One region of the Viridibacillus sp. FSL H8-0110 genome, then DNA from elsewhere that is predicted to be linked to it. Evidence: riboswitches for the same ligand, from Rfam matches in the RefSeq annotation. Region 1 holds a riboswitch; each other region holds the start of a gene.
What was found. A riboswitch is a leader RNA that binds a small molecule or an ion and turns the genes downstream of it on or off. The one in region 1 is predicted to bind cobalamin.
Positions count from the first base shown of each region.

Region 2: another riboswitch for cobalamin. It lies ahead of MHH98_RS14275 (Ig-like domain-containing protein); the one in region 1 lies ahead of MHH98_RS11785 ((2Fe-2S) ferredoxin domain-containing protein).
Region 3: another riboswitch for cobalamin. It lies ahead of nikA (nickel ABC transporter substrate-binding protein); the one in region 1 lies ahead of MHH98_RS11785 ((2Fe-2S) ferredoxin domain-containing protein).
Region 4: another riboswitch for cobalamin. It lies ahead of MHH98_RS19355 (helical backbone metal receptor); the one in region 1 lies ahead of MHH98_RS11785 ((2Fe-2S) ferredoxin domain-containing protein).

Region 1 is NZ_JBBOPJ010000001.1:2,358,045-2,361,259, forward strand. Features, by position in the region: gene MHH98_RS11775 (sirohydrochlorin chelatase) at 1-1, opposite strand, end outside; gene cobJ (precorrin-3B C(17)-methyltransferase) at 23-1,696, opposite strand; gene MHH98_RS11785 ((2Fe-2S) ferredoxin domain-containing protein) at 1,725-2,090, opposite strand; cobalamin riboswitch at 2,291-2,480, opposite strand; cobalamin riboswitch at 2,725-2,908, shown strand; gene MHH98_RS11790 (energy-coupling factor ABC transporter permease) at 3,110-3,215, shown strand, end outside.
Region 2 is NZ_JBBOPJ010000001.1:2,849,573-2,852,787, reverse strand. Features, by position in the region: gene MHH98_RS14285 (ABC transporter ATP-binding protein) at 1-285, shown strand, start outside; gene MHH98_RS14280 (DUF4083 family protein) at 355-534, opposite strand; cobalamin riboswitch at 779-957, shown strand; gene MHH98_RS14275 (Ig-like domain-containing protein) at 1,187-2,998, shown strand.
Region 3 is NZ_JBBOPJ010000001.1:2,930,056-2,933,270, forward strand. Features, by position in the region: gene nikB (nickel ABC transporter permease) at 1-59, opposite strand, end outside; gene nikA (nickel ABC transporter substrate-binding protein) at 96-1,727, opposite strand; cobalamin riboswitch at 1,881-2,066, opposite strand; partial or broken gene MHH98_RS14695 (hypothetical protein) at 2,432-2,629, shown strand; gene MHH98_RS14700 (class I adenylate-forming enzyme family protein) at 2,754-3,215, opposite strand, start outside.
Region 4 is NZ_JBBOPJ010000001.1:3,897,022-3,900,236, forward strand. Features, by position in the region: gene MHH98_RS19350 (FecCD family ABC transporter permease) at 1-434, opposite strand, end outside; gene MHH98_RS19355 (helical backbone metal receptor) at 443-1,399, opposite strand; cobalamin riboswitch at 1,527-1,716, opposite strand; gene argS (arginine--tRNA ligase) at 1,994-3,215, opposite strand, start outside.

The DNA of each region.
Region 1 (3,215 bases):
TAAATATAGTTCCCCCTAAGTTTTAATCCCCGCAAGGAGCAGGTTCAATTTCAATTTTCGGTGACATATCTTGATAGTTAAATCCTTGAATTCGCTTCACACGTTTGAAGTATTTGAACAAGCGCTCGTTCGGATGTGCATTTTGACGATATTCTTCAACGATATTACTGACAACTTCTACAATCTTTTCTGGCTCAATGCCCTCTGCAACTGGTTGTCCTGGGTGAGCCGTTCTACCAACTGGCTTCGCACCTACAAAAAGATCAAATTTACCTTTTCGATAGACGATTCCGACGTCTTCCATTACAGCTTTATAACATGCCATACCACAGCCATTAAAACCGATATTAAATTCTTTAGGCATGTTCAGACCTCCAAGTTTTTCTTGAAGTTCCTCAGCATAAGGAATTCCGCCCGTTTTCTCGCCATCACAGAAATCACATGCTTTTATTGTGACAACATCACCAACTGGTGACAGAATAAAGTTTGCATCTTGCAGTCTAGCTGTAATAAAATCTGGTTTTGTTGTTGGGATTTTCAAAAGAATATTATGGTTTGGTGTATATTCCATAGTGCCTTTATCTCCAACTACATCAGCTAATGTCATCATTTGTTTTGGTGTAAACCTTTTATTTGCAACCCCAGGGCTTACGGCTAATTCGAAAATAGATTCCATTTCTTGCTGTACAAAAGTAGTTTGAGTTTCCACTTGCTGACCCGTTACACGAGTTAATGCATCTAATGCCATTTCAAATGAGCCAATTTTAGGTTTTGGTTCTGTTTTTACAACTGACGGTTGCTTAGCTCTTACTAAAGCAGGTGCACTATCAATAATTTGACTACGCTGAATGCCGGTTTCTTGGTCCATTGCCCACGGTTCTGCCTCTTCTTTCAAACGTTGATGTGGTTTTAGTGGTTGTTTTTCAGCATTCAATGTGTATTTTCTTTGGTAACCACGAGGCGTAATCATTTTATTATCATACAAAAATGTCGATGAATTACCGATGACAACTGTCGTTAACATACCAATATCATGATTTAACATATCTTTTAAATTAGTGATGATGATATTTTGTCGATCACGATAAGCGCTTTTCACTAAACCTACTGGTGTTTCAGGTGAACGATACTGTAATAAAATACGTTGCGTTTCGACAATTTGTCGTGTACGACGACCACTCCGTGGGTTGTAAAGAGCTATTACAAAATCCGCCATTGCCGCAGCTTCCACACGTTTTGCTATTAAATCCCATGGAGTTAGGTGGTCACTTAAGCTGATCGTACATGAATCATGCATGACCGGTGCGCCAAGTAAAGAAGCACAAGAGTTAATAGCGGAAATGCCAGGAATAACTTCAATTTCAACACCGGTTGCTTCTGTCCATCCCTTTTCTATTAACACTTCATAAACTAGTCCGGCCATACCGTACACACCTGAGTCACCACTTGAAATGACCGCTACTTTTTTACCATTTTCAGCTTGTCTTACGGCTTCTTGAGCCCGAGAAACTTCTTCAGTCATACCGGTACTGATGACAGATGTATTACTATCAATTAGATCTTGAATGAGTTCAACGTACGTTTTATAACCGATAATAAAATCACTTTCTTGCAGTGCTTCAACTGCCCTAGTTGTAATATGTTTAAAATCTCCTGGACCAAAACCAACTACATAAAGTTTGCCAAGTTGCGACATTCAAACATCTCCTTTTCGTTACATCTAACTATTTGTTTTTCGAAATACCTTTAATCGCTCCTGATGTAGGGTTTTTCGTCATGTTGCCATTTAATGTTTGGTAGACGACATGAGGTGCAACTTGCTGATTCATACAATCGCGAACAATTTGACGGCCAATTTCAGGAGATTCTGCTTGATACCAAGTACCTTGTGGATACGCAATAACGACACAGGCATCTTTGCAACGTCCATTACAGCGAGTTCGAGTTGTATGTATTTGTTCGTCTACCCCAAGCCTAGCAATCTCATCCCTTACTGCCAGCGTTACTTCTTCGCCGCCCTTTTTCAAACAGCTACTACCATTACAAATGAGCAAATGGCTTTTCATTCTTTCTAAATTCCAAGTTGTCATCGTGATCCTCCCATACTGTGTTCATCATTTTTTATGAAAAATCTATGGAAATAGGGTAAATTGGCAACTAGTTATTTATTTTGGTAAATAAAAAAACCTTAATTCAAAGAATTAAGGTTTAAAAACTAGATTATTCAGACAACACATCAAAATAAATAAGCATCGTCCACTGTAGCCTTCACCTTTCCCTCCGAAAAGTATCGTTCATAATTATAAAAGCAGGTTTCCTGGCTTACGCGTCACTTTACTTTGATCTCTTCCCAGTATTTTACCAGTGAGTGTTATCATTTCATCAGCGTTACAGTAGCGGGGGCTGCATCGGATTCTAACCGATTTCCCTATTATCCTACATGTTCAATAAACCAAACATGTCGGCACTTTTAAATTTGATATTCAATTGTATTATTCAGTAAATTCTAAATCTGTAACTATCATATACTAAATTTTACTAGATTCAAATAGATTTTTTTATGAATATTATCTTGACATAATTTAAATTCTACATTTACACCTATATAAAGTTATTAAAAACAGTTATATCTACCTTACTACTCAATTTCAATATTTTTGAAAATTCCATAAAAAAATCTAGTAGAAAGAAAATTCTCATGATACACTATATTCTGAAATCAAACAATTCAATAAACTTTATGGTGTTAAATTAGCGTTTAACTTAAAAGGGAAGTCGGTGTTAATCCGACGCGGTCCCGCCACTGTGTTGAGGAGTTTTGCTACATTATGTCACTGTCAATAGACGGGAAGGCTGTAGCAAAATGAGGATTCTAAGCCAGGAGACCTGCCATAAAGTGAGGAACTGTTTCAACCTACGAGGATGGGTGTGAAAGTGAGTAAGTCTTATTTTTTGATGACTTTTCCTTCACGCACTTCTTTCTATGAAAGAAGTGCTTTTTTATTTGCAAACTGGCTGTACGCCCTATCCAGAGAGGTATTTCATAGGAGGTGTTATTTGTATATAACTGTATATCTAGTAAAAATACATAAATAAAAGGGAGAATAATATGAATAAGTTAAAATCAATATTTAACTGGAAAATGATTTATTTTTTAGCATTTGTCATGATTGTTCCAAATCAAGCATTTGCCATGCACATTATGGAGGGATTCT
Region 2 (3,215 bases), 490 kb from region 1:
GACGAGCCTGCTACTGGGTTTGACTTCATAGCTAGAGAACAATTGTTAAAAACAATTGGTGAAATTGCAGCTTTAGAAAGCGGACCAACAATAATCTATGTCACACATCATATTGAAGAAATTCTACCGGTTTTTCAGAAAACATTATTATTAAAAAAGGGCCAAGTATTTGCTTCTGGAAGTACAATCGATATGCTAACAAGTGAAAAGCTTTCTTCATTTTTCGATATTCCAGTAGAAGTTATTTGGTACAATAATCGTCCATTATTATCAAAGCGGGATTAAATGAACTTAAAAACTAACTGTTGAATTTAGTATTAGATACAACAGCTAGTTTTGTATTTTGAATAATAATTATTTAGACTGCTTTTCCAATAACATGATAATCTTATCCAATTTTTCATTTAGTTCGGTAGATTCATTCTTAGGAGTTGTATTTATAATGATTCTTCTAATAAATAGCATAAAAGAAATCGTACCTAATATCATTAAAGCAATGACAATAATTATTAGCATATCTCCAACATTAAACAATTCATCCCTCCTTCAACCATACATGCTTTTAAAAAGGATATTAATTCAATTTTAACATGTGTAACAGGAATTATGTGATTAACATATTAAAAGATTCATCGATAAATACAATTTTGAAATAAATATACATACGTTTCTTTCTTTATTTGTATAATTATTTGATGTGTTATGAGTAAAATATCAAAAACTAATCAAAATGCGATAGATTAATTTCCAATATTATGATAAGTTTATATTAAGTGAATATTGTATGCCAGAATTAGATGTAGTACATACATAAAAGGGAATTCGGTGAAATGCCGAAGCTGTATCCGCAACTGTAAATGCTGATGAAATAAGGAAATACCACTGTTTTATACGGGAAGGTCCTTAAAGTAAATTGATGCATAAGCCAGGAGACCTATCTAATTCATAGCGTATATCTACTCTTCGGAATAAAGTGAGATTACGGCAAAACAATCTATATTAGACAATACTGTTGTCCTATATTTCTTTGTATTTATGCTATTTCTCTATGGAGAAATAGCTTTTTTCATTGTTAAGAACTTTTAATTTCCAACATTTAATATATGAGTAAGAGTTAAATAGTCGACTAGCATGAAAAAGCCGAATTCCGAATCCAACAAATCTAAATAAAATCGGAGGAATTCAAATGTTAAAACGTTCATCTAGTATGGTGTTAGCTTTTGTTATGCTACTATCACTATTATCGCCGTTTACAGCTCAAGCTGAAAATAATATGGTAGTAAACAATGAAGACCATACTTCTCAAACAACATCACCACAAGTAATCAAAGAAAAACTAGTGAACTCTTTAGAGAAGGCAAAACAATATTATATTATAAACAACCAAACTATTAGTTCTAGAGTAATCAGTTCCCACAGTGGCTACTGGTCATTATCAGCAATGTATGCACTAGGCATGGATATTAAAAACTACAAGTGGGCAGAGGGCTCAGAAGTTACTAGTGAACAATCTTATTGGATGAAACCAAAAGCGGCTACTTCAAGCACTTCAAATGAAGACGCAGGTACTATTATTGGTGCATATATTCTAGGATTAGATCCAACAAATCTTGGACAACGCAACATTGTTGAAGATTTACAAAACAAACAAAAGGCTGATGGTAGTTTTTTCACAGCATACGGTGAATCTTGGGCATCAATTGCGCTAGGCTTAGCAAATGCAGACTATGATAAAGCCAAACATTTAGAAGTAATTTTAAAGAAACAAAATAATTCAGGATTATTCTCTGGATTTGGTTCATCTGATGACTTAGATGTAACAGGTTGGAATTTAACTGCATTAACGTTATTAAATAATACTGATAAGTCCAATGAAACAATTAACGAGTCTATTAAAAAAGCAGTAGATGGTATTCATGCAAAATATCAAAAAGATGGTTTTGTAGATAATTCAAACTCAATGGCAAGTATTATTATGGGACTAGCTACAGCTGGAGAAGATTTAACAGCTGACAAATGGAGCTATGAAAAAGACGGTAAAAAAGTTAACATTCTTGAAAAAATGATTGATGATTATCAATTAGAAGATGGTTCGTTTAAATGGATGATTAAAGATTCTAAAACAAACTTAATGGCTACTGAACAAGTAATCATTGCGTTAGCAGACGCATTGAATGGAAAATCAACATTTGCGAGATTAGCAGCTGGTGAAATACCAGATACTAATCCACCAGTGGAAAATCCAGATACTGAGGGCCCAACTGAACTTACAGTGGGAACAATTTCAAACAAAACAACATCAGTAACAGGAACAACAGAAGCATATGCAACAGTCTCAATATACAATGGAACTAAACTTCTAACATCAACAAAAGCTAACAATAAAGGAACTTTCGCGTTAAAGATTCCTGCACAAAAGGCGAATGTGAAATTAGTAGTAAAGACTACAGATGAAACTGGCAATGCTGGTGTAACAAAAACAATTACTGTACTAGATAAAATTGGACCAACAAAACTTATAGTAGGAACAATTTCAAACAAAGCAACTACTGTAAAAGGGACTACAGAAGCTAAAGCAACAGTTTCTATTTATAAAGGCTCTAAACTACTTACATCAACAAAGGCAAGTAGCAAAGGTAACTATACGCTGAAGATTACAAAACAAAAAGCAAACGTAAAATTAGTCGTAAAAACGAAAGATACAGTAGGTAATAAAGGCGTATCAAAAACAATTATTGTAAAAGATAAAATTGCACCAAAAAAACCAACAGTATCTAAAATCACATCGAAAACTACAAAAGTAAAAGGTATAACTGAAGCAAAAGCAACAATTACAATCTACAATAGTAAACATAAAAAAATTGGCTCAGCTAAAGCATCAAGCAAAGGAAATTTCAGTGTGAAAATCAAAAAACAAAAAGCAAATACTAAACTATCAATTTATGCGAAGGATCTAGCAGGAAATAAAAGTAGCAAACTTAGCGTGAAAGTGAAGTAACGGTAGTATGAAAAGGGGCTGTCCAGAAAGTCGGTGAATACCGGCCTTTGAGGGTAGCCCTATTTCTTTATAATTGAATCTGTTTAACTTGATTGTTGTTTTTGGCTAATTAAGAAGCATATTCAACTTAAAGCTTATTTGGCTTGATCTCTATAGATAATGAGAAATTGATCGCAACGAAATATCTTCGAAATTATTAAAGTGATACAATTGCATT
Region 3 (3,215 bases), 570 kb from region 1:
GAGATTCCTAATAATATTGGAATTAGACTTGAGAGACGTTTAACTAAAAACCAACTCATGTAGCACTCCTTAAGTTATTATTAATAATTCTTGCTTCATTTAACATCAATTGTAGTTAAAGGTACCTCAGCTTCTTGAGGTAAAAAATCTAATCCGCTAATATTCTTGTGATATACAGCTACATTTGATTGGTAAGATATCGGTAAGTATACTGCTTGATCATGTAATGTTGATAAAATATCTGTATACATCATTTTTCTTTCTTTTTCATCTGTAGTTAAAAGTACTTTTTTAATTTTCTCGTCTATTTCCTTCTTTTCTGGTAATCCCAATAATGCAGTATAATCTGGACCACCATTTTCCGAATCTGTAGTAATTGAGGCTAAATAAGAATGCGGGTCAAAAGGTACGGCCCATGTTGATGTAAATAATATATCGTAATTACCTTGGAATGCAGTTGTCCAGAAAGTATTCGTTTCCTGACTAGTTAACTTAATATCAATTCCTAGTTTTCTAAAATCACCTTGTACAAATTCAGCAATCGACTTTTGGATGTTATCAGTACTATTAAATAAGAATTCCAGTTGCAGCTCTTTTCCATCTTTTTCTCTAAACGCTTTACCCTCTACTTTTTTCCAGCCTGCTTCATCTAATAACTGTTCTGCTTTCGCAATATCATAGTCATATGGATTTATATCAATCTTTGTGTAATCCAATACAGGTGGGAACAGTGTATCTGCCTTTTTTTCCATACCATAAAAAATATTATCGATTGCTGCCTGTTTATTGAAAGCATAATTGAGTGCTAAACGCACTTTATGATCTTTAGTTGCTTCTTTGTTTGTGTTAAATAGTAACGTTCTTGTAGCAGTAGGCTCTGATAATTTAGTTTCATATTTCCCTGAATCCTTTAAAAACTGGAAAGAATCCTGACTAATGACCCCATTACCAAAAATAAAATCAAGTTCGTTTTTCTCAAAAGCTAATACTCTAGATTCTCCGTCTGTAATGACTTTGACAACTACCTTTTCTACTTTAGGTTTAGTACCCCAATACTTTTCATTTCTTTTAAAAACCGCATACTCATTCTTCTTATATTCGCTAAGTACCCACGGACCTGTACCAATCTGAGATTTAAGTCCATCTTTAAATGTGTCTTGGCTGTCAGGAAAAGCAGCTTCTCCAACAAACCTCAAAGGCCTTATGTAAGTTAATTCTTGAAGCGTTGGATAATAAGAATTGTTCAATGTAAGTTTAAAAGTATATTCATCCAATGCTTCTGTATTTTTGATTTGGTTGATTAACTCTACCCATTCATGTTGTTTGCGATTATCTAAAATTGTATCGAAGTTTTTCTTTACAATTGCTGCATTAAACTTCGAACCATCAGAAAACTCAACATCTTTTCTCAGATGGAATACATATTCTTTGCCATCTTTCGAAATATTCCAGCTTTCTGCTAACCAAGGTTGAATTTCCCCTCCCTTCCCGTAGTAAACAAGTGACTCATATACCATAGCTTGGGAGAAAAACTCATTTGGAAAATATGTATGTGGATTTAAGTCGCCTATATCTCCAGTCATGGAAAATGTAACAACTTTTGATTGATCTTTAACAGACGCATTATCTTGTTCTTTTGCTTTGTTACTACACCCAGTAATAAAACTCGCGAGAATTACTAGTAGAACAAGAAAATTCCGTAGTATCTTACTTTGTTTAATAAACATGTTTAATCACCTTCATTTTTAGAATTTAAACTATTAAAAATACTGAAATACAAAAAAGCATTCCTAACCCAATTAAAAAGGTTAGAAATGCTCATAGTTTTAGATCAAATTTATCTCCTAGCACTCCAACACCTCCCTATCTCCCGTAGGTTAACAGCATTTTTAGAACAGGCAGGTCTTCTGACTTAGGTTCATCGCTCCAATGCGTCTTCCCGGATATTCCAGTGACTTATTTGCATGAGGCTCACCCTTACAGCGGCGGGACCATGTCGGATTTTCACCGACTTCCCTATTAAGTATTCGCTATTAAACGAACACACCTATTCCAATACTATATGTAATTTTTTTGTGGAAATAAAAAAAGTTTTCCTAATATAAAGTATATTCGTTATTACTACTTAAAGCTATATCAATTTAAAGACTTAATTTTATACAAAAGTTTTACCACAAAAATTGCGCGTTTTTTTTTGCAGTTACACATATCGTTGCTGGTTGTAAACGTTACATTGCCTTACACCTAAAGTGGAAAATTCCACATTTATGCTTAACAAGAAAAAATAACCTGATTATAAATAACTGGTTCGCTTTTAGAGTACTAAAACTAATTAGAGTATCAATTTTGGATTCAAAAGTGACACGATAACGTAAAGCGAATAAACGAAGTGCCGATTTCTATTAAAGTGAAATTAGCACTTCGTTTATTTTATCATTTCAATTCAAATAAAATTGAAAAATTAAGTAACTCAAATTTAAAGATAGAGATTGTCCAAAATGCAAATCATTCCTTGGATATTGAAGAATTCGATACAACAAATTCAATATTAGCTTTATCAAGGGTAGTGGAAAAACTTCAGGAAGCATTAAAGACAATTCAGTGCAATAATGAGATTATCAAAAGATAACCAATTTAGGTCTAATTTAATCCCTAAAATAGATGATAAAGAGGTGCTAATTGCACCCCTTTTTTAATGGTTATTTACATTTTTGCTCCTCAATTCCGAACCCGTTAATAACCCAACAGACCGTTTACATTTGAATCGTTTGAAGTTTCTTTTTATCAATTTTCCCTACATGTGTTTTTGGTAGTTCAGGGATAAAATAAATATTCCGAGGGATTTTATAACTACCTAGATGACTTCTACAAAGGTCTTGAATTTCTTTAACATTATTAAATGCATCATCAGATACGATAAAAGCCGTAACGATTTCACCCCAGTGACAATCAGCAATTCCTATAACTGCGACCTCTTTCACCTTTGGATGAGTAATAATACATTGTTCCACCTCTTGAGGATAGACATTTTCCCCCCCTGAAATAATCATTTCTTTTACTCGTCCTACGATATAAATATCTCCGTCCAGATCCATCTTCGCTAAATCACCAGTACGAAGCCATCCATTAATAATAGTTTTAGCTGTCTCTTGTGGATTCTTCCAATATTCGCTGAACATATGCTTTCCTTTAATATATAGTTCTCCTACTTCATC
Region 4 (3,215 bases), 1.5 Mb from region 1:
GTTAAAATCAGCGTTTCCATTTTCATAGTTCGATCAACTAATCGTGCAAAAGCCATTACACCCATCATCGCCAATAAGGCCCCTAGCATGCTGAAGGCTGGTAATGTGTATATACCAAAAATAGGGGTCGAAATGCCGAAAAAGAGCGTCACCACAGCACCTACCGAGGCACCAGATGACACTCCTAACGTATACGGATCGGCGAGAGGATTTTTCAGCAATCCTTGGAAAGCAGCGCCCGCAATGGCCAGTGAGGCTCCTACTAACCCTGCAAGCACAACACGCGGCATGCGTATTTTCCACAATATATTCGTCGCTGTTGGATCCGCTGCCGTATTCCATAACGTACTAATTGGTACTTTTACAGAACCAATTGATACACCTAGCCAAATGCTAACAATTAAAATCACAAAGGCTATGGTGTACCCTAAAATGGTTTTCCTCACTCAAAAGCCTCTGGATATACTGCTTTTGCAATGACCTCTAATCCTTCAGCAAGACGAGGACCTGTACGGCTTGTTAAGTTCGCATCAACTTGAACAACTGCATCATTTTTAACAGCTGTGATACTATCAAATCCTTGGCGTTTTTTCACCTTCTCGACAATATTTTTCACATGGTTGTATTTCACAATAATTGTATCTGGATTACGTTTCACAATTTCCTCAGAGTCAATTTGGAACCAGCCTGTTTGATCTGCTGTGACGTTTTTAATATTAGCTAGATCAAACATTTCTTGCATAAATGTATCTTTACCCGCAGTGTAAATATTAGGTTCGTCTGTTGTTTCGACGAATGCTGATTTTTGTTTTACATCTTTCACTTTAACTTGTACTTCTTTTACTTTTGCTTTCATATCATCAGTAATCTTCTTAGCCTCATCTGCTTTACCTGTAATGTGGCCTATTTGTTCAATTGTTTTATACGTTTCATCAAAATTCTCAGCATTTTTTACAACGAAAACTTTCAATCCTGCATCACGTAATTGTTGGAGACCTGCTTCAGAAGTACCTAAAAGTGTTTCGTGTGCAAAAACAACTTCTGGATTTAAGCTAATAATTTTCTCGGCGTTAAATTCCATCCCACCGATTTTTTCTTTTTTCGTTGCCGCTTTAGGATAATCATCATTATCCGATACAGCAATAATTTCTTTTTCTAATCCTAACGCGAAAAGAATTTCTGTGTTACTTGGTACCAATGTAATAATGCTCTTTGGTGCTTCTGTAAATTTCACATCATTGCCAAGTGCATCAGTCTCTGTTAATGGATACCCTGCTACCTGTTGCTCTGTCGCTGATTCACTATTTTCCTTTTTCTTCGTATCTTCCGTTTGGCCACAGCCTACTAATACGCCTAGTGCTAAAACAAACACTAAACAAAATTGCCATATTTTCTTCATTTACATTTCCTCCTTGTTCATAAAAAAATCTCTCGTTTTACGACGAGAGATACGATGACAGTGAATATATACATAGCTGTACTAAAATGCACTTTTACTGACACCATTTCTATCCGCGTAGTTCTAATTGGTGGTCTCCATGTTGGTAGGTCTCCTGGCTCGTGATCACAGCTTGCCGTGCCTTCCCAAAGTGTTATACTTTAGTGACAAATTACGACTTACTCACACATACAGTGGCGGGACCGCGTCGGATTTACACCGACTTCCCTTTTCTCTTTACTGAATCAAAGTAAAGAACCATCATGTTTCACAATATACAATTGTTATTACATCGTGTTCAATTATACAGAAAATTAAATACTTGTCCAAGATGTTACTAGGCTTGGTGGAACTATTAGCAATAACACATTGTGACATGAATCGATGAAGTCTAGCTATTTTATCTTTAACTAGCGCAATTTTTTTCTTTCATTTGTTCTTTATAAAAACCAAAAGACTATTCCACACTTATTCAGTGAGAAATAGTCTTTTTATAAGTACCTCTTAGATTCACAAGCTTATTCAACCTCAGTAGCTAAAAGGGTATTTCTGTCATTACATTTTCTCAGGTGCTGATACGCCAATAAGTTTTAGTGCGTTGGCGATTGTAGTACGAACTGCTGTAATTAGAGATAAACGTGCTTCTGAGCGATCTTTGTTATCAGCATCTAATACTTTTTCAGCATTGTAGAAGCTGTGGAAAGTTGCTGCTAGTTCTTGAATGTAGTTAGTAATACGGTGTGGTGTGCGATTCTTCGCAGCATCCGCAACAACTTGTGGGAAGTCCCCTACTTTTTTCAAGACATCAATTTCTTTCTCTGCATTAAGAAGATTTAAATGTTCTTTAGATGCTGCTAATCCTTGTTCTTTTGCTTGGCGCAAGATTGAAGAAATACGAGCATGTGCATATTGTGCATAGTAAACAGGGTTTTCATTTGATTGCTTAACAGCTAGGTCAAGGTCAAAGTCCATATGTGAATCACCTGCACGCATTGCAAAGTTATAACGTACTGCGTCTAAGCCAACTTCTTCAACAAGTTCGCGTAAAGTAACCGCGTTACCTGTACGTTTACTCATTTTCACTTTTTCGCCGTCTTTCATTAAGTTCACCATTTGAATGATTTCAACTTCTAATGTGTCACGATCATAACCAAGTGCTTCGATTGCTGCTTTCATACGCGGGATATAGCCATGGTGGTCAGCTCCCCAAATGTTGATAAGTTTAGTGAATCCACGTTGAATTTTATCTTCATGGTATGAAATATCTGGTGTTAAATATGTGTAAGAGCCATCATTTTTTATAAGTACGCGATCTTTATCGTCGCCAAATGTTGTCGAGCGGAACCAAGTAGCGCCTTCTTCTTCAAATACATGACCATTCGCACGAAGTTTTTCTAGAGCCGTTTCAACTTTACCTGATTTATAAAGTGATGTCTCAGAATACCAAACGTCAAAGTCTACACGGAAGTTTGCTAAGTCTTTTTGTAATTTACCAAGCTCTAATTTCAAGCCATGCTCACGGAAAAATTCAAAGCGCTCTTCATCTGATTTACTTAGAATCGAATCACCAAACTCAGCAGCTAATTTACCTGCGATATCGATAATATCTTGACCATGATAACCGTCTTCAGGCATAGAAGCATCTAAGCCTAACGATTGTTTGTAGCGAGCTTCTAAAGATGCTGCTAAATTATTGATTTGATTACCTGCATCATTGATGTAGTATTCACGTGAGACATCATATCCTGCAAAGTCTAGAACGTTACATAATGAATCC